2 linked regions of the Adhaeribacter arboris genome follow. The protein of the gene in region 2 interacts with the protein of the main gene of each other region in a pairwise test. Links are inferred from orthologs where the notes say so. Each region holds a gene or a part of one and is shown on either strand. Other genes may lie near its edges. The genes, in order: rlmN and ftsZ.

Region 1 (15,392 bases), 3.6 Mb from region 2 along the record:
AGTAGCTTTATTTCTATACCCGGTAATGTAGATATGGCTGTCCGGAACCAGGTGCTGTACGCCGATGCTGCTTCTGATTTAGTAGTTTTTGATTTTAGTAACCCTATTACCGTAAAACTTAAAAAACACATAGAAAATGTTTTTGAACCTGCCCCAATCTTTTCCTCTTCGGGAGCTATAATACCCCTTGATCCAAGTAAAGGTTTGATAATTGATTATAAGGAGAGAGTAATAACGGAAAAGCGCAAGTGTGATGAGATAGTGCCAAATAACAATGTATTAGTGAACGATGGTGCGGTAAACTTCCTGAACAATAATGTAAAATCTAACTACACCAGCGGTTCCACAGGGCAAGGAGGCTCTATGGCTCGATTTACCATTAATGGTAATTACCTCTATACAGTAGGTTCCAGTAAAATGGATATTTTTAACCTAGCCGATCCCGGTAATCCACAGAAGGGAACTCCGGTCATTTTGGGCGGTGGCATTGAGACTATTTTCCCGTATCAAAATAAGTTATTTATTGGTTCAAACGCTGGTATGCTTATTTATAGTCTGGCAAACCCTGCTATTCCTACTTATCTTGGTAGCTACTCGCATCTAAAAGCTTGCGACCCCGTGGTAGTAGAAGGGAATTACGCCTACGTTACCTTACGCACCAACACTACCAATTGGTGCGGCAGCACAAATACCAACCAATTAGATGTAGTAGATATAAGTAATACGGCAATGCCTCAAATCCGGAAAACGTATCCAATGCAAAACCCCCACGGACTGGGTATTGATAAAAGCACGCTATTTATTTGTGAAGGCAGTTACGGCTTGAAAGTGTTTGATGCTAGTAACCCAGATAAAATAACCGCAAATCAATTAAGTTATCTGAAAGATTGGCATGCTTTTGATGTAGTTCCTTTAGGCAAAAATTTGCTGGTTGTAGGCGAAGATGGTTTCCGGCAATACGAGTATTCTGACCCAAAAAATTTAAAGTTTTTGAGCAAGATTTCAGTAGTAAAAAAATAATTATTTAAAGCTTTGTATTCCTAAAATACTGCTACTAATGTAAACAAAAGGCCTAAATTGACGATAATTAGTTTTAATCAATTACAAATAAATACTAAACATTTAATAATAAATTAACAATTTAATTATAAATTATTTATAAATATTTGTTTTTTATTGCGTCAATTTAATATCTTTGCATCCACTCAGAAGTACAGAAAACCTCAGAAGTTAGATTTCAGATTTATAAAGATTTTGCTTTACTTGTTCACTGTTCAAATGAAAGCGCCTGGTAAAATTACCAGGCGTTTCCTTTTATATAAAGCTAGAGAATTCTAAATTAAACTGCTTGTTCTTCTTTAGTAGCTAATTGCCCGCAGGCAGCATCTATATCTTTACCCCGACTGCGGCGCACATTCACTTGTACACCTCTATCGGCCAGATAATACACAAACTTAGATAAATGGTCGTCGTCGGTATTTTTAAACAAGGCCGCTGCAATAGGATTGTATTCGATAATATTTACTTTACACGGAATGACTTTCGTAAAGCGATATAATTCTTCGGCATCTGCTAAGGTATCGTTAAAGTTTTCGAACACGATATACTCGTAAGTAACTTTCCGGCCGGTAACTTGATGATAATATTGAAGCGCTTCCGTTAACGCAGCCAGCGAATTGGTTTCGTTTATCGGCATTATTTCGTTGCGTTTTGTATCGTTAGCCGCGTGTAAGGACAAAGCTAAATTAGCTTTAATATCATCATCGGCCATTTTTTTGATCATTTTGGCAATCCCCGCGGTACTTACGGTTATCCGCCGGGCAGCCATATTCAAACCATCTGCCGATGAAGTAATCCGGTCAACAGCTTTCATTACGTTGGCATAATTGAGTAATGGTTCACCCATACCCATAAATACAATATTCGTTAATGGAATACCGTATGCATCCAAACTCTGTTGATTAATTAATACTACCTGATCGTAAATTTCGGCGGCCTCCAGATTACGTTTACGCTCCATGTAGCCGGTAGCGCAAAATTTACAGGTTAACGAGCAACCAACCTGGCTCGATACGCAAGCGGTTTTCCGCTCGTCGTGCGGTATTAAAACGCCCTCAACTATATTACCATCATACAATTGAAAAGCAGATTTAATAGTACCATCCTTGCTGCGCTGTTGTTTAGCTACCCGCACCGTATTAATGGCAAAATAAGCATCTAATTTTTCGCGCAGAGGCAACGAGATATTGTTCATCTCACTAAACGACCGGGCAGCATGCTTCCAAAGCCATTCGTACACTTGTTTGGCCCGAAAAGGTTTTTCGCCGTTTTCGGTAAACCAATTTTTAAGTTCGTCCAGCGAAAGTTTACGGATATCGTTCTTTTTACTCGTGGTTATCATGCTACAAAAATATAAAATATATCAGGCTTTTACTCAAAAGGTTGTAATTGCCAATTTAAAACAACTATCCAACCAAACGCTTTTACCCGATATATAAGCCAAACAAAACCCGGAAGCCAATAGTTGCAGGCGCAAATTTGTTTTCGGTTAAACTAAAATATAAACAGAAACTCCCTTGCCAGCAATTAGAAAACTTCCATTCTAGCTCGTACTTCCGTCGATACCGACATTACCTTACGGGTAGTATAGTTAAAGCACAGCATACCAGTTTTAGCGTACGCGATAGGTTTACTATTTTGGTTCGTTACGTGGTATATTAAATCAAAGCCGTATTTTGTAAAGTCACGAGGAGCTATTTGCACGATAAGCGTATCGCCTAGGAAACCTTCGCCTTTATATTCAATGGCTACATCGGCCATAATTAAAAAACTGCCGCCAATTGCTAATTCAGAATAACCCATTGATTGCAGGTATTGTAGCCGGGCATCGTGCAGAATACTTAATAAAGCATCGTTTCCCAGATGTCCGCCGTAGTTAATGTCCGAAACCCGTACCTTTATTTCGGTTAAAAAGGAGTACGTAGGGGGTAAATCAATTTTTATTCTGGCCATGGTGTTAGTTGCAAGTTGCAGGTTGCAAGTTATAAGTTGCAGGCTGAAAAAGCAGATAGTTAATTGAGGTTTAACGATTGAAAATTATCCAGTAAAACTAATTTGAGTAAGAACCAAGCGCCTTTTATTGTAGCTACACAACTTAAAACTCATAATAGATAACCTGTAACTTGCAACCTATCACTAACTCCATGAAAACAGAGATCCGGCTCACGAAAGATGGTTCTGTTACCTTATACGTACCAGAATTAAACGAGCATTATCATTCTATAAACGGGGCTTTACAGGAATCGATGCACGTATTTATCCGGGCCGGTTTAGAATATGCCTGGCAAAACCAATCGGAAGTAAGCATTCTGGAAGTAGGTTTTGGTACGGGTTTAAATGCCTTACTTACTTTAGAGCAAACGTTGCTAAATTCTAAAAAAGTTTATTACCATACCCTGGAAAAGTATCCCTTAGCGCCGGATTTGATAAAACAAATGCATTTTGAGCAATTTATCTTTAATGTTCCCTTATTACATTTTTTACCCGTATTACATACTTCTCCCTGGAACGAACCTGTAATTATTACCCCCGATTTTACCCTTTTAAAATCGGAAGCCGACCTGCGGCCCTACCTTTTGCCACCTAACCGTTATACAATTATTTATTTCGATGCTTTTGCTCCCGAAAAGCAGCCCGACCTCTGGACAGATGAAATTTTTAAAAAACTATATGCTGCCTTAAAAACTAATGGTTGCCTGGTAAGTTATTGCGCGAAGGGCAGTTTTAAACGCAGTTTAAAAGCCGCTGGCTTTACCGTAGAAGCATTAGCTGGTCCCGCCGGAAAACGCGAAATGACCCGGGCTTTAAAAAATAACTTTTCTTAAAACAAGTTTCCAGCTTCTAATAACTCTAAAACTTGTACCACTACTATCCGTTTGATACGAGAAATTAACGTATACCTGTTACCCGCTCGTCCTGGCATTTCACCTAAAAAAACATAACTATGTCTAAGAATAAAAATAAACCGCAGAAAGGAAATAAGAAGAAAAAAGGTAAAAATAAAGTTTCTGATCTAATCGCCGATGCCATTGCTGATTTAGTCCGCAAGAGCACAAAAAAAATCATTAAATCGTTAGAGAAGAAAGGCAGTAATTTGGCAGGTGCGTTAACTCCGGCTATCTTAAAAATATACAATGGAGGCGAAACCGCACTGAAAGAAAAAGCTTCTTCCGGACAAGAAGCGCAACCCGACAAAGAATGATCAACGGATAAAAAGCCCTGAGTTAAAAAATAAAAAGCTATTTTACGGAAAGTTATAACCTTATAATTTTCTGCTGAAACGCGACTTGTTGGTTTTTACCGGAAGCTTATTATTTTATCCTTTGAAACAACCATATTTCTATACAACCGTTTATCCATCTAATTAAAATTGTTCTAGTTATAGAGGTATCATTCAACAAAATAAAGCTATGCCAAGCACTAAAAAAAACCAAAAAGATTCAGAATCTATTTTACCGGAGGCAGTAACCAAAATGGTAAAAAAGTTACCCAAACGGCCGAAGAGTTAATAGACAAAATAACCCCGAATACGACTAAAAATACTCCTACTCGCAAAACACCCGCTCCCCAAAAAACAAGTAGTACTAAAACCAGCACTACTGCCAAATCAGTGGAAACAGCTCCCACCGCTAAAAAGTCGGCTGCTGGCAAAACAAAGGCCGAACCTAAAGCAAAAACCAGTAAAACAACCGTTAAGAAATCGGCTGCTATCGAATAATTAACTACCTAAAGTCTCTTTATATCATAAACAAAAGGAAAAGACATTTTAAGTGAGATTATGATATAGCTTTGGCAAACTTTAAATAAAGCAGAGAAAAGATAGTTTATAAAAACCGAAGCTTTAATTCGGGCGTGGGTACTAAGCAACTTTCCTGTTTCCCAAACCATCGGTACCGGTTCTTGGCCAGACCTACGTATAGAAGATCGCGTATAAAAGCAGGCAAAATAATAGCCGCGTAAAGTAATGACCACCCCCCGTTTAAATGGCGCAAAATACGTAACGCCGCGGTAGAACGGGTATAATAGGTGCTGCCCTCGACTAAAACTACCGTATCAAGCGCATAGTTATGGAACTGAACTTGCTGCAAAATCTCACGCCCAACTTCCGACTGCAATGCTGCAAATCGAAAGTAGCTTTGGTGGTCGTGCCGAATAACAAATTGCACAAATCCATTGCATAAATTACAAACGCCATCGAACAAGATAATGGCAGGTGGGTAAGCAGGCATATTCTTTAATTTAGCTGGTTTTGCTTACGAATATAAATTTTTCTGGTTTGTATAAAGCAGGTTACCAGTTATTAAGTTTAACAAAATTTACTTTACCCTCGTATCTTAGTTTCTATGAGGGTTACCTTTTAAATAAAACCAGTATTAATGGTTTAGTTAGCCTGAGTACAATTTTTTTTTATGAATTGTTAACCTTAAAAGAATACCAAACGTATAGCAGGCAACTAATAAAATTATATTTACTACTAAAAATTATAACATTAGTTAAAGTAAAACTATGAAAAAGACGTATTTAAGCATTTTAGCAGCAGCTTTTGTAGCAACAACCACCTTTACTTCTTGCTCAAGCACTAACACCGACTCAGGTACTTCAACCGGTACTTCTACCACCGATGATGCTACCGGAACTACTTCTGGTACCACTTCCGGCACAACCAGCGGCACTACCGATGGTAGCACTACTGGCACCACAGCTGGAGGAACTACTGCTGGAACTACCAGCGGTACTACTGATGGTACAACTACTTCTGGTACAACCAGTGGTACTACCACAACCGGAACAACTAGTGGCACTACTTCCGGTACTACAAGTGGCACCACATCTGGTACTACTGCCGGTGGAACTACTGCTGGTACCACTTCTGGAACTACCAGCGGTACTACAGCTGGTGGAACTACTGCTGGAACTACAACCGGAGGCACTACTGCAGGAGGTACTACTTCTGGCGGCACCACTACAAGTGGTTCTACAACCGGCAATTAATTTATAATAAATAAATCTGCGAAAGCAAGGAAAGGCATAAACCACTTTGGTTTTTGCCTTTTTTCTTTTTAAGTATTGAAGCAAATCAGTCTTCTCTTACATGCACTATCTTTTACTTTATTTAAAAAAAGTTTTTACGGTAGATGTCCGAGCGCTCGCTCTTATGCGCATTGGCGTTGGATTTGTTTTATTACTTGATTTAGGAATACGCGCCACCGACTTGGAAGCCCATTATGCCAATATGGGTGTTTTGCCGCTGTATGTGCTTTTTCAGAATATCTGGGATCCTTATTTTATCTCGCTTCATACCATTAGCGGTTTGTGGCAAGTACAGGCGGTGTTGTTTTTAATAGCCGCCCTGTTTGCTTTTTTATTGTTGATTGGTTATCGTACCCGTTTAGTAACTATAATTTCCTGGTTTTTACTATTATCTCTGCAGAATCGTAATTTACTTATTGGACAAGCCGGCGATGACTTGCTGCGCATGATTTTATTTTGGGCTATTTTTTTACCTTGGGGTCGATTTTATAGCCTGGATGCCCAAAGAGCTAACAATCCGCATCCAGATAAATTACATTTTGGTGCCGCTTCGGCGGCGTTTGTGGTGCAGATTATGCTGGTTTACGTGTGTACCGCTTTACTTAAAAACTCCCCCGAATGGCACACTACCGGTACAGCATTGTACTATGCTCTTAGTCTGGACCAAGTATTAATGCCGGGAGGTAAACTTATTTATCCTTACTCCGACTTACTCCAATTTTTAACGCTCACCACGTACCACATCGAGCTATATCTACCTTTTGTTTTGCTGATACCGGTTTATACCTCTTTTTTCCGGATTTTGGTAGTAGGTGTTTTAACGGGCTTTCATTTAGGCATTAGTATTACCCTTTTCGTAGGATTATTTTACCTGATTAATCTGGTTTCCTTCCTGGGTTTATTACCTGCGCCGGCCATGAATTGGTTCGATGCGAAGGTATTACCATACATTCAAAATTTAGGTTACCATTTGCGGCGGTTTTCTTTTAAAATTCCGAGCCCGATTCAGGTACGATTTAACTGGCCGTTTTCTAGTGCTGGCAAAGAAGGATTAATCGCTATAAAAGAAGGATTAGTTATCTCCATTTTGCTTTATGTAATCTGGTGGAACCTGGCCGATGTACCTCAAATAAATCGGTCACTTCCCACCAACGCTCGTTGGCCTGGTATGCTACTGCGGGTAGATCAACATTGGGGAATGTTTGCGCCCGAAGTTTTTAAAGATGATGGCTGGTATATTCTGGAAGGCGTAACTGCCACTAACAAACGAATCGACCTAAACCGGAATGGTCAACCAGAAACGGAAAGAAAACCAGAATCGGTAGTGGCTTTATTTAAAAACGACCGTTGGCGCAAATACGGAGAAAACTTTTTATTCGTAAATAATACTTTTATGCGGCCTTATTTTTGTCATTATCGTCTTCGCATCTGGAACGAAGCTCATCATCCGGAAGATAGAGTGCAAGAACTGCGGGTTATTTACATGAAAGAACGTACCTTACCCAATTACCAACCCGTAAAACCTAAGCGCGAAGTGCTGTGCATTTGCCGGCCGTAATTAGTAAATGCGAGTTTTAAGGTAATCTTCCAAAATCCAGATGTAATCGGTTTTTGAATAGCTACGTATATTAGAGATACTTAGTAATCTTATACGTTCCACTTACTTAAAAATAAAACTATGCCAAGAGGAGATAAATCAGCCTACACCGATAAACAAAAGAGGCGGGCAGAACACATTGAGGAGAGCTATGAAAAACGAGGAATTAGCGAAGAAGAAGCAGAAAAACGAGCCTGGGCAACTGTAAACAAACAAGATCACGGCGGCAAGAAAAGTGGCTCCGGACGCGGTGCTAGTAAAAGCAAATAAAGCGAATTTATAAATTTACATTTTATTAAATCTACTTGGAGCGAAGAACCCGGGCTATAAAACCAGATTCTTCGCTTTTATTTTGCTTTACATTGCCCAGTCATCGGGTAAACGGTGCTTTCTATTAACACTGCTAATGGCCTGAGCCGTGGCTGCGGTAACCAGGCCACCTAAAAGGTACCAGGCTACGGTCATGGCTTTTGTTTGGGGAGTGCGTCCACTTGGTTCTTCGCCCAAACCCATTGGGCCGGGCAAAACTACTCCTCCAATACCCGCCAGGGAACCTAACAATACACCTTTCACCCATGGTTGCTGACCGTTCGCGCCTAAGGCGTAATACAAGGTATTGGAAACTAAATCTCCTACAATCGACAAATTAAACAATTGGTTTGCTTCGGGCGGTTGCTCATCCATTTTATACATGCCTTTCGCAATGGCACGCATACCCAATACATCCATTCGGGGAGCGTTAGGAATAAAACGTCGGGCTGTTTCATGAATAAGCGTTACAGCAACTGCGCCAGCTAAGCCACTACCCAATGCCTGCCAAATGCTATTCTGGCTGCGGTTTTTATGCTTTTGTTTTTTTAATCTGGTTTTCATAGTTTCTTTTGGTTATGCGTAAGAAGTACGGAGTAGAATATACCTTTTACGTTTATTATAAATAAAGCCGTAAATTTTTAAATAATAAACTATACAGTATCTGTACAGCCTCAATCTGCTTTTTGAATTCAAAGTCAGGGTTTTAAGCCTTAACCAATTCCTAGAATAATCCTCAGCACAATATCAAAAGTAGCATTCTTACTAAAAATTAGGTGATACCCGAGGCGCACCATAGCTATTGCTAAACAAAATACTAGTATACCCCGGATACTCATTTGCCACCCATTTATTGCATTAGAGTCCGGACCTATAATATGGCGCAAGGTTTCTTCCATGTATCTTCTAGCGTTGTATACCGATTTAATGAACGATACGCACTTGGTAAAGTTATAAAATGCAAGTTGTTAGAAGCAAAAAACGATTTAAAAATTCGTAGCTAAAATGGTGATTAGCTTATCCGACACGGGCAGAGCAGTAAATCTTTTTATAAAAAAAGTTATTTTTAAAACAGTATAAAAACAAAAACGCCTGGCATTTTAAATACCAAGCGTTTCGATATTTGTTTTATTAGTATGTACGGGTAGAGTGAATTACGTTCCGGAAGTTCAGACCAGAACGTCTGGAAAGATACGCAGCACCTAATACTAGCAGCGCTCCACCTACTACTTTTTGGGTAGTGCTTAAGCCCTTTACTTTGCTAGCTGCAACAGTACCAAATTGCTTTAGTTGATCGGGTACTTTATTAAAATCAATGTTTTTTAAGTAAGAAGTAGCATTACCTAAAATGTTATTTACATTGGCGCTATCTGAAGGCTGATTTACATTATTTGTGTTATTTTCCATAGTTGTAAAATTTAAAGTTGAGTGTAAATTTATGGCTATCCGTTTTATCTATAATTGGTTTTAAAAGATTAGCCGGAATGATTTTATCGGAAAACAGCTCGTTTTGTTACATAATCGTTCAACTTTATTTATGTAGTCTAATAAGTAATATTTTTACTTACCTAGTTTAATCGGGTTGCGGTAAATAGCCAAGTTGCTGTCGCATTAAAAAACAATTGCTAAATTGCCAGCTTATTTTCCAGGTTAACCTTACCATGACGTACGCCGATTTTGTAAAAAATATTTCGTTCCGTTTTATCAAACCTACCACTAAACAGCCTATTGGTTTTGGTACTTTAAAGCGTACCTTACCTAAGTTCGGCCTTTCGTTGGATGTACTTAATACGGTACTGCCCGAAAATCACGCCGAAATGAAAGAAAGACTAAAAACGGTCTGCAAAATCCCGCGCATGTCTACGTTTGCCGTAGGTGCCATGATTAACCGGGGGGTGGCCGAAATGAAACCCGGCGAAGCGTTCGTGAATGTAGGGGTCTGGAATGGTTTTACTTTTTTATCGGGAGTGGCGCATAATCCTACCAAAACCTGTATTGGCGTAGATAATTTTTCGCAGTTTGGCGGCCCGCGCGAAGCTTTCCTGAAACGGTTCAACGCCCTTAAAAGTACCAACCACCATTTTTTCGATATGGATTACCTGGAGTATTTTAACCGGCTCCATACCACCAATATCGGCTTTTATATTTACGACGGCGACCACAAATACGAGGACCAACTGAAAGGCTTGCAAGTAGCCGAACCTTACTTTTCGGATAACTGCCTGATTTTAGTAGACGACACTAATTGGCCGGATCCGCGCCAGGCTACCTACGATTTTATAGAAACCAGCGCAAATAAATACCAGGTTTTACTGGATGTAAAAACTTACCGCAATGGCCATATTACCTACCATAATGGTATTATCTTGTTTCAACGGGTAGGCAAAAAGTAAAGCCTTACCTTTAAATATTTTATAAATCCAGCTCCATCTGAATATCAGCGCGTTTGTATTCGCTGGGGGTGCAGGGAACTTGCCGGAAACCCATTTTCTGATATACGTGCAAAGCCGGAACCAACGAGCGATGACTTAATAAAATCAGTTTTTTTGCTCCCATTTCCCGGGCTTTGTCAATGGCAGCAGCTACTAGTTGCTGGCCTATCTTTTTTCCTTGCATAGTTGGCGTAACCGCCATTTTACCCAGCTCGTACTCCGTATCGTTCATTTTTAACAAGGCACAGGTGCCTACCGTCTGTCCCTCGTACCGAGCCATTAAAATAGCCCCGCCTTTGGCCAGAATATAACTCTCCGGATTATTTAAAATTTGATTATCAATGTCTTCGAGCGTGAAATACTTAGTAATCCATTCGTGGTTCAACGCCCGGAAACTGCTCCTGTCAGTTGGAGTATAAGAATCAATCTGAAGCATAATTTTTTACTTAACTTAAAACGCGTACAAATCTGCCAGCACATCATTTTCATTTACTTTCCGCTCTTCCGTTGGGCTATCAAAAACAATAATGGCGTGGTGCGGGTCGTAAACCGTTAACCCTTCGGCTTTGTCCTGACCAGTTGTATCACTACTGCCGTGAGGCACCTCAAACAAACGCATTAAATCTTTGCGATGCGTTATGGTCTGGCCGGTTTGCCGTAAAGCCTGAGGCCAACGGTACAAGGCAATGGTTCCGTCCAAATCCATAGAAGGGCCAGCCAAAATTAAAAGATCCTCGCCGGATACACTTAATTCCCGGATTCCCATGCCTTCCAGGTGCAAAAAATGTTTTATATACAGCTCTCCTTTTGGCCCAACAGGTTTTAACTCAAAATAACCTTCGTGCGTATCCTGCACGGCCACTTCGAAAATAATAGCCCAGCCCCGCAATACGGGTCCGCGCAAACCAATAAAAATGCGTTCGCCGTGTACGGCCAAACCTTCAATATCAAAGCCATTATCTTTACCGGGAATTTTCAGAAAATCCTGCACGTGGATGTCATGGGTAAGTGCTTCCAGCAATTGGTTAGATCCCGCGTGATTACCGATTAACTGAGCTGCCGTTAACATAAATTGATGTTCGTACGGATGCGTCGAATGCTTGGCTAAACTAATTTCGCCGGTATTTTTATGGCGGATTAAAGGAATACGGGCGAGTAAATAGCGGTTAGGATCGGTTTTGAGTTTAGCCAAGCGTTTAATCTGGTCGTCCGAATCCTGGCTTTTTTTAGGTTTGCGCCGGGCTAAACTGTGCGAGCCCACTAACCACAAGTAATGTTCTTCTGACGCGATGCCTTCGATATCAATTTCGTTATTGGTACCTGCGGGTAGTTTCAGGAACTGACTCAAATCAAAAGAATGATGCTCGCCAAAAGTATCTTCGTTTATTTTTTTCAGGCGTTCCAGAGTACAGCGTTCATCGCAACTCACCCACAGGTAATCACCAGTCCGTAATATTGTAGACAATCCTTCGCGTACGTGTTTGCCGTCGGCATTTAAACTTAGCTCCGGATTAAATTGCAAGGTTACTGTACTTTTTTTCATAGCCGTACTTTAATTAAAAATGTTTTTTGCCCAAATTGTGGGTTTTGTATTTGAAGCAAATTGGCTTCAAATCTAATAACTTAAAAATTATAAAACATTTAAAACGGAAAAGCTCCTGCTGGCAGGAGCTTTTCCGTTTTAAAACTAAGAAGTACGCTTAATTTTTTCACAAACTGCAGCCGGATGAATTCAATGCCAATATGCGCTTCCAACATATCAATACCGGCCGACAAATTTTCTAGCGGCACCTGGTATTCCAGCACAGTTAGCGGCTTGGTTGTATTTTGTTCTTTACTTTTCTCTTATCTTAAGCAATACTACTTTGAGTACGCTTAACTATTCTTTTTTTCGGTCTTTTCCGGGGCTTCCGGCTCCTTTACTTTTATTTTGTTATCCTTCGAAACACCCGAAACAACTTCAATGTTAATACCATCCGAAATGCCGGTTTTAACCAGTTGCTTTTTGAATTGTTGCGGACCGGTTTCTATTTCCACGTAAGTACTATCCTTACCTTTGCCAAATTGCAATAAGCTTTCTTTTAGAGCCAATACGTTTTCTTTCTGGTCGAGCACAATATCGGCATTCGCGCTGTAACCGGCCCGGATAAAGTCTTTGGGGTCTAACAATACTTTGGCGCGTACCTGAAATTTAATGGCGCCTTCTTCGGTAACTCCTTTGGGCGCAATGTACTCCAGTTTGGCTTTAAAGGTACGGTCTTCAATAGCGCCAATGGTTAAGTTCAGGTTCATACCTTCCCGTACTTTGCCTACTTCCGACTCGTCAATTTTTCCTTCAAAAATCAAATCTTTCATATCGGCCACAGTAGCAATGGAGGTACCTTCGTTGAAGTTATTACGCTCAATTACCGAGGTTCCTACTTTTACCGGCACATCGAGCAGCATGCCACTAATGGTAGAGTACACTAAGGTAGAACCGCCGCCGGTTCGTTGGGAAGCACCTTTTAAAGCAATTTGCAGGTTATTCTCGGCGGAGGTAAGAGCCTCTTTTTTCAGGCTGGCATCCAAGCGAATGCGATTAAACTCTTGTTCGGCAATTACTTTCTGGTCAAATAACTGTTGCTGCCGGGCTAGTTCGCGTTGCGCTTCGGCGTAATTAATGCGAGCGGTTTGCAAAGTTGACTGGGCGTTGTTCACGTTGGCTACGTTGGGCACAATTTTTATTTTTGCCAATAATTGACCAGCTTTTACAATCTGACCAGCTTCTACATACAACTGCTCCACAATACCTGAAACCTGCGATTTTACCTGCACTTCTTTACGCGGCACAATAGAACCGGTAGCTACCGTTTTTTTAACAATATTGGTGTAAAAAGGCTTTTCGGTTTTATAAACTATCGGATCGGTATTTGCTTTTTTGTAAAAGTAATAACCCAGCCAGCCCGAAAGCCCCAGAAAAACTACTACCACTAAACCTAAAAATACTTTTTTCATATATTAGATACTAGATGTTAGATATTAGATTGATGGTAGAGTAAATAGTCATGCTACCATCAACCACCCCCTCCTTATCCAAGGCGGGGAACTTATAGTATTTTGAAATCTACTTTTCAACCTTTCAACTTTCCAACCTGCAACTTGTAACCTGTAACTATCTCACTCATCGCGCAAAGCTTCCACCGGATTTACCCGGGCGGCTTTGGTAGCGGGAATCAAACCGGCTAGCGCACCGGAAAATACCAATAGTAGCACCGCTGTAAGGGCAATTGGTACGTTTACTTCGGGATTGGAGAAATAGCCCGCATCTACGTTCAGGCGCGTCATGAGGTAGTCAATTAAAGCAATTATGCCGGTACCGGCAATTAAACCTAACCAACCCGCCACGCTGGTAATAACAATAGATTCCTGAATAATTAAACTGATAATAGACCAAGGCGTTGCTCCCAAAGATTTTCGAATACCAATTTCTTTGGTGCGCTCTTTTACCACAATCAGCATAATATTACCTACCCCAATAATGCCCGCGATAATGGTACCGATGCTCACAATCCAGCTAAAAGTAGCAATGCCGGTAAACAAACCTTGTATGTCTTGAAATTCTTTCTCGATATTGGCGGAGCCAAAAGCCTTTAGATCATCGGGAGCCACAGAATGCCGTTTCATGAGCATTTGCTTTACTTTATCTTCCACCAAGGCAGCGGGTACGCCGGGTTTTGGCGTCATAGCAAAGTAACCTACTTCGTTTACTTTATTATAGGTTTGCTGCAAGGTAGTAAGCGGCAGAAAAATCGTTTGAGCATCCTGGGTTAATTCTTCGCCTTTACCCACTCCCCGGAAAATTCCGACAATCTGAAAATAAATGCCTTTAATCCGGATGTATTGCCCAATCGGGTTTTCGTCTTTCCCAAACAGCACCTCTACAATGCGTTCTCCTACCACGGCTATTTTGCGTTTTTCCCGCATGTCAATATCATTTAGAAAACGCCCTTTTAGAATATGCATGGGCTTTACTTCCCGAAAATCAGGGTTATCGCCGCGTACTGTAAACGAAGAGCTTTTAGTCAGACGGTTTACCGTAAACGTACCATCCAGTTCGTTGCTGGGCGCAATTATGGCTACTTCCGGCACTTCGGTCATTACCGCAGCCATATCGTCGTTGGTAAGCTGAATAAACCGGCCCGCTTTTAATCCTTTGTAAGGCACCGCCGTACGCTGCGTCCAGACGAAAACAGTATTTTTGGCAATATTGAAATCTTTAATCACGCCATTTTCCAGACCTTTGCCGGCTCCTAGCAAAACAATTAGCATAAATATTCCCCAGAACACGCCAAAAGCTGTTAAGCCCGTCCGCAGTTTATGTTTGCGCACTGTCGCGTAAATCTCCGCCCATTTATCTATGTCAATCATAGTTGTTAGTTGCTGGTTATTAGTTGCTAGCTGAAGAAAAACAAGCTAAACCTTAAGGCTAATGAAATATTTAATAAAGCCATGTAGCAATTTTTTACATTCTGTTACCAAGGCTAAAGATTCATTTAATGTATTTTCATCTACATAATTTAAATCGAAAGAGATAAATAGTTGCGTTTCTAGTTCATACAGGGAACCCCGAGCGATATAAAAGAATTGAATAGAATCTTTAGCGGAACTCCTACCACAGCCTTCAGCAATGTTAGACGGGATTGAAACTGCACTTCTTCTTAACTGGCTCGTTAAGGCAAATATTTCTTCTTTCGGGAAAGTAGCAGTTAATCGATAAATCAATCCGGCTAATTTTCTACTTTTCTGCCAAACTTCTAATTCCGTGTATGATTTCATATTTTTAATTATTCAGAAAACTAACAACCAGCAACTAACAACCAACAACTAATCCGCTCGAAGGGCCTCAATGGGTTTAATGTGGGCGGCTTTTAGGGCGGGGACTAAACCGGCTAAAGCACCGGCTAAAACCAGCAAAATAGTAGCGG
Region 2 (15,399 bases):
TGTTCGTTATTAGTTGCTTGTTGCTCGACTAAGTACATTCAAGAAAAATGATGTTCTCTATTCTAATCGATACCTCTGCTATCCCGAGTAAGAGTTTATAAATATGGTTTCTGCTTGGTATACATCCGACAAAACTTATTGGTTTGTACTTAGTAAGCTTTAAAGAATTAGGAATTTATAGCAAATTATAGTCTAAACTAATTTCGTCGAAGTACTTATAATTTATGCCATTTTACTTATCTACAAAAACAAATCGGGTACAAGCCGGGCTTGTACCCAATAAGCATTAATTAGTTGTTTAAAGTAAAAAAATGAAAACAGAATTGTAATTAAAACTATTGTGGTGGAGCGGCAGCAATATCTTTCAGAATAACCGGCCATACTCCTGGATTGGGCACACTTACCCCTTTATTAGATCCTCTAACAGTACCATCCGGGCCAAAGTAATACAAAGGCCAGCCTTTATAAGTAAGCTGTTTTTTACCAAATACATCTATTGAACTAAACAAGGTTTTATCTAAGGTAGAAGGCACAACAACTTTATCGGTTTCGTAGATGGGCCATACGGAATTGTTAGAAAAATCTGGTTTCGTATAATTATTCTTGTTGAATTTATCTGGCTTAAATCCGTAGAGAGTTAGACCTTTACCATCCGTAAAGTAAATGGTCTTACCTTCGCCTTCGGTATAATCCGATTTATAGTTTTTACCATCGTTGCCTACCAGTTGGGCATTTACCAGCATAATAGTATAATCAGGTTTGGCAACAAACCATACGCCGCCTACTCCTTCGCCGGTGGTTTGGTTAGGAGCTTCCAAAGTATTAGTTCCGTTTACAGCAGGAGCATAATAATATAAAGGCCAGGTTTTGTAGGTTAATTGTTTTTTACCGTTTGCGGCGGTAATGGTAGCAAAATCAGCTTTATCCAAGCCATCACCGATCATATCATCTGTTAAATTTTCGACGAAAAAGTAAGGCCAAACGGCTTCGCAGCCGCCGGGGCAATTATTTTGGCCATTGGCATCATTCGAAAAGTAGTACAAAGTCCGGCCATCTTTATCGACCAGATAGCTACCCAGAGAAGAACTGGTTTGCAGCTTTACCTGCTCAGTTGGGGCTGGCGGAGGGGTTACATTATTGTCGTCTTTGTCATCGTCGCAACTAAAGGCAAACAGAAGCAAGGCGGGAAGCAGAAAACGAAAGCTGTTTCGGAATAAATGTTTCATAGCAGTAACCATTTTGTTTTAAATCAGTAAGTAAATAGTTAAATTTTTTAGCGCGAAAGTGCTGAACTACTTACAGGTCGTAACAAAATGCCTAATGGTTGCCTTGCATTTTAATTTTTTTATTTATTCTAGTAGAACTTAAAATCTGTTATCCATTATCTTTCCCCATCTGGATGCAGGTAGAATTATTTAATCTTTAATCCCCCTGTTATAAGAATATTCTTAAAAAATTTCCTATCTAATTTGCTGGACATCACGCTAATTGCTATATTTTAGGAGGATAGTGCTTACCACTACTTAATTATAAAACTTAAAACATAGCAATTATTTATTCCATAACCAGAATCATGCACCCTAAAATTTACGGTTACAAAACGGTTAGTTATTTTTCTGGTACTACGGGATTCATAACAGTGGGCCTGTTAATTTTTAGTATTGGTTTACTACCCACTTATTATTTTTTATTCGGGGTAAGTATTCTTTTTTTGCTTTTAATAGTTTTTACTACCCATTATGGTTTGGAAATAAATGTACGGGATAAAACATTTAAGCAATACTTATGGATTTTAGGTTATAAACAAAGCCGTATTCATTCTTACGATTTAATAGAATATGCCTTTATTCAATCCAGTAAGGTAAGCCGTACTTTATACTCTACCGCTACTTCTACTACGTTCTCTTCTAGAGTGTACAACGGTTATTTAAAATTTTCCGAAGAAAATAAAATCCATTTAATTCAGGCCTCAGAAAAAGAAGCCGTTTTAAATAAATTACACTTTTTAGCCCGGGATTTAAAAATTGAAATAGTAGATTTTACGGATGCAGATTCTATTTCTATCTTACCGTAACTTTATGCTTCGGGTAGTATCGCACTAATCAGTTAGCTTTTCACCAGTTGCAATTTACTTTGGCTATTGTATTTTAATTGGCCCTTTTCTAACATATCGCGGATGAGGTTGGTTAACTCAGCAGCAAATTTTGGCTCAAAGAGATTTACTAAGGCTTTGGGGTGCAGCGGTTGCTGGGTAAGATGCGTAACTATTTGCTCTTGCAGAAATTTTTGGTTGTCTTCTTGCCGCTGTTCTTTTTTCCGGGTCAGGCAAAAATCGCAAACCCGGCATAATTCATCGGTAATTTCCCCAAAATACCGGAGTAACAATTGAGTACGGCACCGGCTGGTCGTTTCCAAGTAGTTTATAACGGCTTCGGCTTTTTGCAAGGCCGTTTTCCGGAACTGCGTTAATTTAAATTTATCGAGCGGTAAGTTGGCGGCATCGTAACGGGGAGTGGTAAACAATAACTGGGGCGCTTCCCGTTGTGGTTCGTATTCTACAATATTCCTTTGGTTCAGGTACTCCAAGGCTTTCCGAACGGCCGCTTCGGTGGTTCGCATGTAACCGGCAATCTGGCGTTCGTTAATTTTCACAAAACTGGTATATACATTACCGCCGTAAATCCGCAGTAAGGTTTTCAGCAAAAGATCAAATTCGTGGTGCGCTACCTGAAATTTATATAATTCTTCGTGATTAACGGCAAAATACAGCTTTGATGGAGCGTAATACGCTTCGTTCAGCTGCAGTAATCCTTCGGTTTCCAACTTCCGGATGGCATGATGCACCTCTAAGGCTTTTAATTTATACGTGCGGGTAAAATCCTCTATCTGAAAATCAAAAGAAGTAAACTCGCCGCTTCCTACGGCAATCTGGTAATAATTAGCCAAAGCTTGGTATACCCGTTTCAGGGTTTCAATGGGTGGGTGCGCTTCGGCTACTTTGTTGCGTAAATCCTCGGCATCGGCTGGCCCCAGCAAAATAGTAGCGTACGAGTAGCGCCCATCCCGACCTGCCCTACCCGCTTCCTGGTAGTAGGCTTCTAACGTTTCGGGTAAATCTAAGTGTATTACCAGCCGTACATCCGGTTTGTCAATGCCCATCCCAAAAGCGTTGGTGGCAATAATTACCCGAATTTTATTTTCTATCCATTGCTGCTGAAACTTAGTGCGGTCGGCAAAAGATAAACCGGCATGGTAAATTCCCGTTGAAATACCCCGGGCTTGCAACCACTTAGCCGTTTCTCCGGTTTGCCGGCGACTTCTAACGTATACCACTGCGCTACCCGGCACTTTTTGCAAAATACCTAATAACCGGCCGTGCTTATCTTCGGTGGGCAAACAAGAATACGACAAATTAGCCCGCGCAAAGCTCTGTTGAAATACCCTGGCTTTCTGAAATAATAGTTTATCCTGAATATCCTGCTTCACTACCTCGGTAGCCGTAGCCGTAAGAGCCAGTACCGGTATATTAGGCAGTAAACTTCGCAGTTCGGCAATTTGCAGGTAGGACGGCCGGAAATTGTAGCCCCACTGCGAAATACAGTGCGCTTCGTCAACGGCCAGTAAAGAAACCGACATTCGTTTTACCCGCTCCCGGAAAATACTGGTTTGCAGGCGCTCCGGCGATACGTACAAGAATTTTATCTGTCCGAAAACGCAATTATCTAAGATAATATCTATTTCGTGCTTGCTTAAACCAGAATGGATGGCTACGGCGGCAATATTCCTTTTCTGCAACTGCTCTACCTGGTCTTTCATGAGCGCAATGAGCGGGGAGATAACCAGGCAAATACCCGGTTTTGCCAGAGCCGGCACCTGAAAACAAATGGATTTACCGCCACCCGTAGGTAATAAAGCTAAAGTATCGCTTCCTGCTAAAACAGATTGAATAATATCTTCCTGTAAGGGCCGGAAAGCGCTGTACTGCCAGTATTGCTGTAAAATTTGGTGAATATTCGGCTCCAAGGAAAATTATTTTGGAAGCCAAAATTACTCAATAAAAAATGAAAAATGGAGTGATAGGAAAAAAGATGGGTATTATTTAGGAAAGTTGAGTTAATTTTTAAATAAAAAGAGCCCAGCTCTTTTTAGGCCGGGCTTTAACGATTAAGAGTAAAGATAGGAAGAATACTTAGGCAGCTGCGTTTTGTTCTTCTTCGCGATCTTCAATTACTTTTTTCAGTTTCGCGATAGCTTGCGTAGCTCGTTCTTCATCCAGTTTATTTATGTTCAGCAACATTTTGGTTTTCTCCTGCCGGGTAATCACTGGATTGTTCAGCAAACGAATAATTTCTTCTTTTTGCTTGGCCGAAGCATATTTCACCGATGAGGCAGCGGGTGCCGGCGCAGCTTCATGCTTTTCCGCTTCGGCCGGAACAGCTTTCATTGCTTTAGTTTCGGCTACTGCTTGCGGCTGCTCTACGCGAGGCGCATCCTGGGTGTTTCCCGTATAATCCATTTCTTCGGCGGGAGTTGGTTCGTAGCCAGCTGCCCGAATAATCCAGGCCAAAATATTACGGTAAGCTTTACCAATGGCCCGGGTTTGCGCCATGGAGGCAATGGCAAATTCCTGGTAATACTTTTTACCTTGTTCTTTATTAGAGCAAATGGCAAAACCAGCCCCCACTATTTGTTCCGTACGTAAATTAAGCAAATTAACTTTCGCCTGATACTTTAGTTCGGTATCGGTACTCACGTTAATCACGTGCTCTACCACCGGCAGAATACCCAATCGGGAACCAGCGTATTGCCATCCTTCTACGTTCACGTATTCCTTGCCTTGAATATTCTGATACAATTTATTCTCTTTAATAAACTTCGCAAGGTCGATGGCCAGGTGCATGGTTTCGTCTGATTTCGCGATATCGTAACTCTCAATTCGCGATTTCTTAACTAGCTTGTCTTCTTTGATTTCCTGATTCATTTCTTTGTTTTTATGTTCAAATTGAAAACATATCTCATTAGTATTTGGTGCCATTATGCTAATAAAAAAGGCAAATTATTCTTCCTGATTATCAATACGTTACAAAAAAGTTTTTAGCAATTTTCCAGCTTATTTTTACCTCTAAAGATCAGCTGAATAAGCATTGCTTATACACTTTAAAAGTAGTATTTACCTGCAAGCAGGGAAGCTTTTCTACTCTTTTAAAATAATAAGGTTTCAATTTCGTATTTACTTGATAATATGCATTTTACTACTGCCAAAATATAGCCTTCCCCTTTTTGGCATACCTTCGAACACCCGAATAAATTGTTTTTAGACCTTTGCTTCCGTTTTATGTTCCAACTTTACCTTAGATTTGGTTTTAGTAAAAGCGGAAATTTAAGTAATCGAATTAAAATGAGGCCTTTAACTAGCAAAACCCAAAAGTAGAAATCAGGAAATTAGCGGTATATTTGGAAAGCTTTGATTTCAGGAAAAAAAATGTTAGGTATATATAGCTGACTACTTACTCAACAATTAGCTAAATTTTTTAGCAATAGATTAATCAGGCAAAAAAGGAACCAGTTCTCTAGTTAAAATGATCAGCCTGAACCATGATTAATTCAAAAGATACCCATCTTTCATTACCAATTTACGGTCGGCCATTTCGGCCAAGTGTTCGTTGTGGGTAACAATAACAAAAGTTTGGTGCAGCTCGCGGCGCAAGCGGAAGAAAATCTCGTGAAGCTCCTTCGCATTTTCCGAATCTAAATTCCCGCTGGGCTCATCCGCAAAAATAATTTCCGGGGCGTTAATTAAAGCCCGCGCAACTGCCGTACGTTGCTGCTCTCCGCCCGACATTTCGGAGGGCTTATGCTCAAACCGGTGACCCAGGTTCAACATTTTAAGTAATTCTCTGGCACGAGTTGCCACTTCTTCTTCGGGGCGGCCAGCTAAAAAACCGGGTAAACACACATTCTCGACGGCAGTAAACTCCGGCAACAAATTATGAAACTGAAAAATAAACCCAATGTGCTGATTCCGGAAACGGGCCAGTTCCACACTCCGGTATTTATTAACGGCGTTCCCATTAAAGTATACTTCGCCTTGATCGGCGGAATCCAGGGTACCTAAAATATGCAACAAGGTACTTTTACCGGCTCCCGATGAACCAACAATAGAAACAATTTCTCCTTTCGCAATCTGGAGCGTAATACCTTTCAAAACGGGCAGAGCTCCGTAAGCTTTATGAATATTGGTGGCGTGCAGCAAGCAGGTTAAATTTTTAGTGTCTCTCGAAGAGTAGTTATCGGCAAATCTAGATAAAAGTTGCCATAATTTACAATTTAGTAAGTCTGGGTATGCATTCTGAAATATATCAGCCTAAAAAAATAGTTCTGTACTTGCAAATTTACTCACTCAAAACCTTATACATCTTCTCAGAAAATATTAGCGGAAAATTCTAAATTTAATAATTTAGGTTTCTGGAGTAATAATAACTAATAAAATATGACAACCGGAAGATCATTCCTGGCGCTTCTTCTTATTTTATCCAGCATGGCCGTACTACATGTCTGCTTCCGGGTGTCGCCAAATAGTAATTCTACTTCCGCTTTTAAAAATAAGATTGCCTTTCGGGGTGTAAATTGGGTAGCCGGCGATTCTGTTACTTTAGTCCAAATAATGGCTCTTCAACCGCAAAATATTCAATGGATAGCGCAAACGCCTTTTGGCTGGCAGCGCAAGTATAATACCCCAGAATTACATATTAATACGCACGTTAGTAAAATCTTTTGGGGCGAAAGTGACCAGGGATTAATTTATACTACCCGCTTAGCCAAACAAGCCGGCATCAAAACTTTGCTTAAGCCGCATATTTGGTTGATGGACCGGGAGCCAGCTAAGTGGCTCGGCGATATAGAAATGACCAGCGAAGCAGACTGGCAAGCTTGGTTTAAAAATTACTCTGCTTTTATTTTACACTATGCCCAAATAGCCGAAGAAAACCAGATGGAAGCTTTGTGTATTGGTACGGAGTTAATGAAAGCCGCCGTTACCCGCGAAAAAGAATGGCGACAGTTAATTCGCGATGTCCGGCAAGTTTACCACGGCCAGCTCACCTATGCGGCTAACTGGTACCTGGAATACGAAAAAGTTAAATTCTGGGATGCCCTCGATTTTATTGGGGTACAAGGTTATTTTCCGCTCACCAAAAAAAACAATCCTAGCTTAACCGAACTGCGGGCTGGTTGGAAACCTTATTTAAATGATTTAGAGAAAATAGCAACAAAATACCAGAAGCCCGTGGTATTTACGGAAGTTGGTTACAAAAGCACTCCCGATGCTGCCATTGAGCCTTGGAAGTGGCCGGAACGCGGAATATCGGCGGAACAATATGAGTCTTATCAAACTCAGGCTAACTGTTACGAAGCTCTTTTTCAAACCTTCTGGCAGCAACCCTGGTTTGGGGGAACTTTTATCTGGAAATGGTACCCGCAAGTACGCGCTAACGGCCGCGACCACCGCGATTTTACGCCCCAACACAAACCCGCCGAAAAGATTTTAGCTGCCTGGTACGGACTAACGATAGTCCATAGTCCACGGTCCACAGACCATAGTAGATAATCAGTAGACCGTGGACTATGGACTATCGACCTAGACTAACGTCTAATAAAAATTTGAAATAATAAGATAATCGTTTACTTTCGTGCCATACGAAATGCTCCTAACATGAACATACACGAATATCAGGGAAAAGAAATCTTAAAAAGTTATGGTGTACGGGTACAGGAAGGTATTATTGCCCGCAATCCCGACCAAGCCGTTGAAGCCGCAAAACGCCTGACAGCCGAAACCGGTACGGGTTGGCATGTTATCAAAGCGCAGATTCACGCGGGCGGACGCGGCAAAGGCGGTGGGGTTAAATTGGCCAAAAACCTGGACCAGGTACGTGAGCTTTCTTCGCAAATATTAGGTATGACTCTGGTAACCCCGCAAACGGGTCCGGAAGGTAAAGTAGTACATAAAATTCTTGTTGCGCAGGATGTGTATTATCCCGGTCCTTCGGAGCCGAAAGAATTTTACATGAGTATTCTACTCGATCGGGCGAAAGGTCAGAACGTAATTATGGCTAGCACCGAAGGCGGGATGGACATTGAAGAAGTTGCCGAAAATCACCCGGAAAAAATAATTAAAGAATGGATTGACCCGGCCGTAGGTTTGCAGCCATTTCAGGCGCGTAAAGTAGCTTTTGCTTTTGGTCTGGAAGGGGAAGCCTTTAAAGAAATGGTTAAGTTTATTACCGCGCTTTACAAAGCTTATCTGGATACCGATGCATCTCAGTTTGAAATTAACCCGGTATTAAAAACCTCCGATAATAAAATACTGGCCGTAGATGCCAAAGTAAACCTGGATGATAATGCTCTTTATCGCCACCGGGCTTTTGAAGATCTGCGCGACTATAACGAAGAAGATCCTTTGGAAGTAGAAGCCAGTGCCAGTAACTTAAATTACGTAAAGTTAGATGGTAACGTAGGCTGCATGGTAAACGGAGCAGGTCTGGCAATGGCCACCATGGATATTATTAAATTATCGGGTGGTGAGCCGGCTAACTTCCTGGACGTAGGGGGTGGAGCCAATGCCCAAACCGTAGAAGCGGGTTTCCGGATTATTTTGAAAGACCCGAACGTAAAGGCCATTTTAATTAATATTTTTGGTGGTATTGTTCGTTGCGATAGAGTGGCAAACGGAGTGGTAGAGGCTTATAAAAATATTGGCGATATTCAGGTTCCGATTATTGTGCGTTTACAAGGCACTAACGCCGAAGAAGGCGCCCGTATTATTGATGAATCGGGTTTAAAAGTTTTCTCGGCGGTTCTATTAAAGGATGCTGCGGAACGCGTGAAAGAAGTGTTAGCTTAATAAGTGCTTCTTACCTTAATTTATTATTACTATTATTTTCTGCCAAGTAAAAGCAAAAAGCGTCACCCATAACGGAGCGGCGCTTTTTACTTTTACTTATTTTAAAAATTTACACAACTTCTAGTTGTACGTTAATATTACCCCGGGTACCTACCGAGTACGGACATACCTCGTGCGCCTTATTTACTATCTCCACTGCTTGCTCGTGCTCTACTCCCTTTAAATCTACTACTAACTTCACACCCAATCCGTATTTCTCGTTATCCACTTGCAATAAGCTAACGTGAGCGGTTACAGTAGAAGCCGGGTCTAAGCGGATATTTTGCTTGCCCGCTACCAATAAAACGGCGCTCTGGAAACACGAAGCGTAACCGGCCGCAAACAGTTGTTCCGGGTTGCTACTGCCTTTCTTACCTCCCAAGCCCTCGGGCACATTTACGTCTAAGTCAATAATTCCATCCGATGATTTTACATGACCGCTGCGGCCTCCGGTAGCCGATACCTCGGCTGTATACAAGGTTTTCATAGTTCTTAATTTAATTGAAAGATAGTTTTAAGAGTTTATTTAACAGGTTTTAAGCAACTTTGTTGAGAAACTAGCCGCTTATTTTCAAAATTTATTTTACAAGAGTCAGTTTTTTTGAAAAATTTTAGTAGGTAGCCTGTAGAATAAGCCATTGTAATTACAGGACAAAACGCAATTGAAAAGAACTATTTTACTTGTAACTGGTATAAAGCAGAACGAAGTAATAACCATAAAATATTTAATAAAACGTAAAACGATGAGTATAGACGCCTTAAGATTAATTCCGCAAGAAGATTCCTTTAACGAAACCTCTTTTGAGCAGGAAATTACCAGCCGCCACCAGCTTCAGGACCATCCGGCCATGCTAGAAACCATTAAAACTATATTAAAATTATTAAATCCAGTCCGGGTAAATGGAGTAGGTGACCACGAGGTAACCACTTTGTTCCGCGATACGGTTTTTAAAAACCGTAATTCCATTGGTACTACTGGATTAAATCAATTAGCGGAAGCTAACCTAAGCGACGAAAACGGAACTTTAACGGCTAAAGGAGTGGAATTGGTTAAGGCAATTGCCGCTTCGTATAAAGGAGTGGAAGGCGAATTAGTCTATTAACAGATAAATTGCAAGTAAAAAGACACAAGTATTAGGTCAATAGATTTAATCAAACAACTAAATAATAATGTTTATTGCGGGACTATTGATAGCCTTACTAATAACCATTTATTTCAAAGCTGATACAAATGATTTAGCAGAGGTTGGTACCTTTTAAATGTATGTGAAATAGTTTATCTGAAAGATAGTTTCCGTTGCTGTACCCCATTGAATTAGCTTTTGCTTAAAATTTCTTCTTGAGAAACACTATTTTGAAAGACCTGACACAAATAAAAAGAGAAGCTTTCTATAACAAAGCTTCTCTTTTTTATTAGATGAATAAGTTTAATTATTTACCACTGTGAACCACTGGTGTTTTATTTAGTTTACTGTTCTTCCGGCTATAAGTGAAGTATACTACTAAGCCCACGAGCAGCCAACCTATTAACCGGTACCAAGTATGAATATTTAAACTGGCCATCATAGCAAAACAAACCAACATACCCAAAATAGGTACTAAAGGAACCCAAGGAGTCCGGAAAGGCCGGGCCCGCTCCGGTTCGTGCACGCGCATGTACCATACGCCGCCGCAAACAATTACAAATGCCAGTAAAGTACCAATAGAAGTCATTTCTCCTAACTGAGCAATGGGCAAAGCACCAGCGGTAATCGCACAAATAACTCCAATCAGAATAGAGCTAATATAAGGGGTTTGAAATTTAGGATGCACTTTCCCAAAAATAGACGGAATCAATCCATCGCGCGACATGGAATAGAAAATACGGGGCTGCCCCAACAACATCACTAGCATTACGGAACTTAAACCAGCAATAGCGCCAATTTTAATTAAATCGCGGAGAACAGAATAACCCGTCACTTCAATACCAATAGCAATAGGCTCGGCTACGTTTAATTGGCGATAATCTACCAAACCGGTTAAAATGCCGGATACCAAAATGTAAAGAATGGTACAAATTACTAAAGAACCTAAAATACCCACTGGCATGTCGCGCTGCGGGTTTTTAGCTTCCTGAGCAGCGGTACTTACGGCATCAAAACCAATATAGGCAAAGAAAATTACCCCGGCTGCCCGCATAATGCCACTCCAACCATAATGACCAAACTCGCCGGTGTTATCGGGTATAAACGGGGTCCAGTTCTGAGCGGCCACTTCCGGATTGCGAAGAAGATAATAACCACCCGCCAAAATAAAAGTTAGCACCACAAATAATTTCATGAATACTATCAAATTATTAAACCGGGCCGATTCTTGAATACCAATCACCAGAATAACCGTTATTAAAATAATAGCGCTGGCTGCTACTAAATTAAAGACACCCGTAGCATGGGGTAAAGTAGCAATATCAATTCCTTGCGAAGTAAATTGCTGCGTAAGTTGGTCGGTAACCTGTACCCAGGCATTTGTTTTAGGATCCTGGACTAAGGAAATCCCGGGTGCATTCCACCATTCCGGCGCAATATTAATGTTTAAATCCCGAAGAAAACTCACCACGTAACCACTCCAACCCACGGCTACGGTGGCGGCTCCAAACATATATTCCAGAATCAAATCCCAACCTATAATCCAGGCAATCAATTCTCCTAAAGTAGCGTAGCCATACGTATAGGCCGATCCAGCAATCGGAATCATAGAGGCAAATTCGGCGTAGCATAAGCCGGCAAACGCACAAGCAATACCTGCCACAATAAAGGAAATAACTAAGCCCGGACCCGCAAATTGGGCAGCTGCACTCCCGGTAAGAACAAATATACCGGTACCGATAATGGCTCCAATGCCCAGCAAAATTAAATTAGTAGCCGATAAGGTACGTTTTAGGGTATGTCCGTGGCCATCACCCCCTCCGCCTTCTGACTCCTGAATTAATTTATTAATTGATTTTTTAGCGAATAAATTAGATGCCATTCGTTTGTCTTAAATTTTGGAACACTGAACTTTTAGTAAAAATGTAAGGAACACTCCAGATTTATTCAAAAATCACCTAAGTAACTAAATAATATCTAAAGCCTAAAAATTTAAAAATAATACGACCTTAAATTAAAGAAATTCTGCAATTTGTTGAATAAACACCAGAAAACATTTTAATCTATTAGATTTAACCAGCGTAAACAATACAAACTTAACTTAATAATTTGCCTAATCGCATCTGGACTCCAAATAAAATTGCTGCTGTTCCTCCTTCGTACAAGTAAATTTTAAAAATAAGGCTCAGCAATTTTTTTAAATTATATCTTTTTTATTTTTTTAAGTACAAACCGGTACGCTAGTATATACGCAGCATTGTACATTAAACTTATATTAACGAATACTTACTATGGATCACTACCCGTTAAAACCAGACCACATGCGGGCACCAGCACATTTGAGCCGGGCCGAAATTGAGCAGAGTTTAGAAGAGTTGGACAGCAAAATCAAAGTTTTACAAGGCCGAGCCCACGCTACTACCGCTGATTCAAACCACACCTACCACGAGCATATCGCCGGATTAGAAAAAAAACGCGCTTTATTGGCGCAAAAATTAGGAACTACCCAAGATGAAACTTCTAACACTTGGACGGACATTAAAAATGGTTTACAAAATCTAAAAGATGAGATCCGGAATATGTTAGACTAGATAATATATTATTTCTGCTAATCATTACGATTTTCCTTCAAAATAACCGCCTTGTAGCTTTTGATTAAAGCCGTTTTTCCCTTATTTTTAAAAAATTGTTCCTTTTACATAATAAGCAGAGATAATTTAGAGTCTTCCTATTCGCTATCCTACCAGGCATAAAACAGAAACGCCGAACAATATTATGTTCGGCGTTTCTGTTTTATGCCTGGTAAATTTTAGTCGACATTATCATGTAAAAACTTGTTATCGCCTAAAATATCATTGTCGTCGCTTAAATTAAAGCGGGAAATATTACGGTTAGAAGAATGTGGTACATTTTCCAGCGCCACATTCCGACGCAAGTAAGCCGGAACCTCTAGTTTTTCCTTTATAGCTTCGTTGGTAATTTCACTGCTTAACCGGCGTAAACGTTCCCGGCGTTCCAGTGATTTTTGCTGCAAATCATTCAAGTCTTCTTCGGCGGGTGCGTTAGCAAAACTTTCGCCTGTTTCTTCGGGAGCAAACACCTCATGCTGCGATTCTAAGTCGAAAACAATCTTAGCGGGTTCCGCAGGAACCCGGGGAGGCGTTGGTACCGGAGCAGCCGTTGGATTGGGTGTAGAAACTACTGGAACCGGGGTCGGGGTTGGCGCTGCGTCCTGCACGGGTACCCGTACCGGGGCAGCCGCACGAACGGGTACGGCCTCCTCCTTTGTCACTACTTGTTTATCGGTGTCGAAAATATTAATTTGGGGGTCAGTTTCCGGAAAAGAATTGTTTTTTTTTACTTGATTGTGGTTAATCGTTACTGCTTCCCGGGCAAAACCGGTAGCAATTACGGTTACCCGAATACTTTGTCCTAACTCCGAATCAATCCCGTGACCAAAAATTACTTCGGCTTCTTCTCCAGCTTTTTCCTGGATGTATTCCGTAATTTCGGTTAATTCATCCATTTCCAACTCCGCCTGATCGCCGGACATGATAGAAAGCAATATTTTTTGCGCCCCATGAATATCCGTGTTGTTTAACAACGGCGACGATAAAGCTTCTTCTGCCGCTCGTAAAGCGCGATTTTCGCCTTCGGTAGTAGCAGAACCCATTACGGCAGCTCCGGAATCCTTCATTACCGTTTTAACGTCTTCAAAGTCAACGTTAACTTCCGAAGTAACCGTAATAATTTCGGCAATACTTTTAGCCGCCGTGGTTAAAACATTATCGGCTTTGGCAAAAGCTTGCCGGATAGGTAAATTCCCGAAAATTTCCCGCAGTTTATCGTTCAGAATTACTAAAACGGTATCGCAATTCTCGCTTAAATCTTTGATTCCTCTTTCGGCCGCGTCCCGTTTTTTCTTACCTTCAAATATAAAAGGAGCGGTAACAATACCTACCGTTAAAATATCGAGTTCTTTCGCAATTTTAGCAATTACGGGAGCGGCTCCGGTACCGGTACCACCGCCCATGCCAGCGGTAATAAATACCATTTTGGTATCATTACCTAACAATTCCCGGATTTGCTCCCGGCTTTCAATGGCTGCTTGCTTACCGCGTTCCGGATTTGCGCCGGCTCCTAAACCTTCGGTTAAATCAACGCCGATTTGCAGTTTATTGGGTACATTGCTGCTTTTCAGAGCCTGTGCGTCGGTATTACATACCACAAATTCTACATCTTTAATGCCTTGACCACACATGTGGTTTACGGCATTACTACCTCCCCCACCAACACCAATAACTTTAATGATAGATTTGCTTTGCGTAGGTATATCAAACTTATAGGATGAAAAACTCATATATAACTCTCCTTTAATAAAATCTTAATAATTCTGCTTATCGTCAAAATCGTCGATTAATAAACCTTTAGTCCGGTCTATTATTTTCCTGAAAAAGTCACTGCCGCCCGAAGCAGCAGGTTTCGCTACCCGTTCGTTTACCCGGTTTTCGGAAGTACGGGCGGCAATTTCGGTGTAACGATTTAAACGTTCATCCAAGGCTTGGTAACCCGCTAATACTAACCCAACAGAGGTAGCATACATCGGACTTTTTACAGCGTCGATTTTACTTTTACCTAGATGCTCATTTGGGTAGCCAATACGGGCATCCAGGCCGGTTAAGTATTCTACCAGCTGTACTAAGTTTTGTAATTGCGAGCCTCCCCCAGTTATCACGATACCGGCCGCCAGGTTATTGGCGTATCCGCTTCTAACAATTTCGGAATAAACAAGTTCAATAATTTCTTCCATTCTTGCTTCAATAATATAAGCAAGATTTTTAATGGAAATTTCTTTGGGGGTCCGGTCCCGTAATCCCGGAATCGACACAATCTCGTTATCCGAAGCTTCGTCGGCAATGGCTTTGCCGAACCGTACTTTTAATTGCTCGGCTTGGTTTTGCATCACCATGCAGCCTTGCTTAATATCCGTGGTAACTATATTACCACCAAATGGAAGAACTGCTGCGTGGCGGATAATATTGTCTTTAAAAATAGCCAGGTCAGTTGTACCACCGCCAATATCTACCAGAGCTACACCGGCTTCTTTTTCTTCGTCGCTCAACACCGACATACACGAAGCTAATGGTTCTAAAATCAGGTTATCGATTTCCAGACCGGCCCGGGTAACGCATTTGTTAATGTTGTTGATAGCGTTAGATTGGGCCGTAATAATATGGAAATTGCCTTCCAACCGCACCCCGGACATACCCACCGGATCTACAATACCTTCTTCGTAATCCACCTTATAATCTTGGGGCATTACGTGGATAATTT

Evidence for each region.
Region 1: the proteins of ftsZ (region 2) and rlmN interact in binary tests that used the Escherichia coli proteins (3 or more experiments, as listed by UniProt). The link is inferred for Adhaeribacter arboris from one-to-one orthologs.

The regions. Positions count from the first base shown.
Region 1 is NZ_PYFT01000001.1:3,878,599-3,893,990, forward strand. Bases 371-3,329 are described here. They hold rlmN (23S rRNA (adenine(2503)-C(2))-methyltransferase RlmN), read right to left. Parts: upstream 2,402-3,329; coding sequence 1,340-2,401; downstream 371-1,339. Other genes in these bases: AHMF7605_RS16000 (LVIVD repeat-containing protein), read left to right, coding at 371-1,020; AHMF7605_RS16010 (acyl-CoA thioesterase), read right to left, coding at 2,587-3,012; mnmD (tRNA (5-methylaminomethyl-2-thiouridine)(34)-methyltransferase MnmD), read left to right, coding at 3,204-3,329. In the rest of the region: more of AHMF7605_RS16000, read left to right, coding at 1-370; more of mnmD, read left to right, coding at 3,330-3,884; AHMF7605_RS16020 (hypothetical protein), read left to right, coding at 4,004-4,261; AHMF7605_RS29485 (hypothetical protein), read right to left, coding at 4,507-4,710; AHMF7605_RS16025 (thiol-disulfide oxidoreductase DCC family protein), read right to left, coding at 4,884-5,288; AHMF7605_RS16035 (hypothetical protein), read left to right, coding at 5,566-6,051; AHMF7605_RS16040 (HTTM domain-containing protein), read left to right, coding at 6,152-7,648; AHMF7605_RS16045 (hypothetical protein), read left to right, coding at 7,769-7,957; AHMF7605_RS16050 (hypothetical protein), read right to left, coding at 8,045-8,560; AHMF7605_RS16055 (hypothetical protein), read right to left, coding at 8,710-8,895; AHMF7605_RS16060 (hypothetical protein), read right to left, coding at 9,128-9,403; AHMF7605_RS16065 (class I SAM-dependent methyltransferase), read left to right, coding at 9,658-10,389; AHMF7605_RS16070 (GNAT family N-acetyltransferase), read right to left, coding at 10,409-10,864; AHMF7605_RS16075 (DUF3616 domain-containing protein), read right to left, coding at 10,880-11,971; AHMF7605_RS29770 (hypothetical protein), read right to left, coding at 12,070-12,234; AHMF7605_RS16080 (efflux RND transporter periplasmic adaptor subunit), read right to left, coding at 12,304-13,422; and 3 more genes.
Region 2 is NZ_PYFT01000001.1:283,393-298,791, reverse strand. Bases 12,151-15,116 are described here. They hold ftsZ (cell division protein FtsZ), read right to left. Parts: upstream 14,426-15,116; coding sequence 12,875-14,425; downstream 12,151-12,874. Other genes in these bases: ftsA (cell division protein FtsA), read right to left, coding at 14,450-15,116; AHMF7605_RS01220 (sll1863 family stress response protein), read left to right, coding at 12,357-12,656. Also shown: AHMF7605_RS01270 (hypothetical protein), read right to left, coding at 336-1,226; AHMF7605_RS01265 (hypothetical protein), read left to right, coding at 1,574-2,074; AHMF7605_RS01260 (RecQ family ATP-dependent DNA helicase), read right to left, coding at 2,107-4,023; AHMF7605_RS01255 (hypothetical protein), read right to left, coding at 4,190-4,981; AHMF7605_RS01250 (ABC transporter ATP-binding protein), read right to left, coding at 5,600-6,253; AHMF7605_RS01245 (glycoside hydrolase family 113), read left to right, coding at 6,491-7,606; sucC (ADP-forming succinate--CoA ligase subunit beta), read left to right, coding at 7,712-8,902; AHMF7605_RS01235 (organic hydroperoxide resistance protein), read right to left, coding at 9,012-9,428; AHMF7605_RS01230 (hypothetical protein), read left to right, coding at 9,685-10,044; AHMF7605_RS01225 (amino acid permease), read right to left, coding at 10,373-11,947; more of ftsA, read right to left, coding at 15,117-15,399. UniProt on the Escherichia coli protein: Essential cell division protein that forms a contractile ring structure (Z ring) at the future cell division site. The regulation of the ring assembly controls the timing and the location of cell division.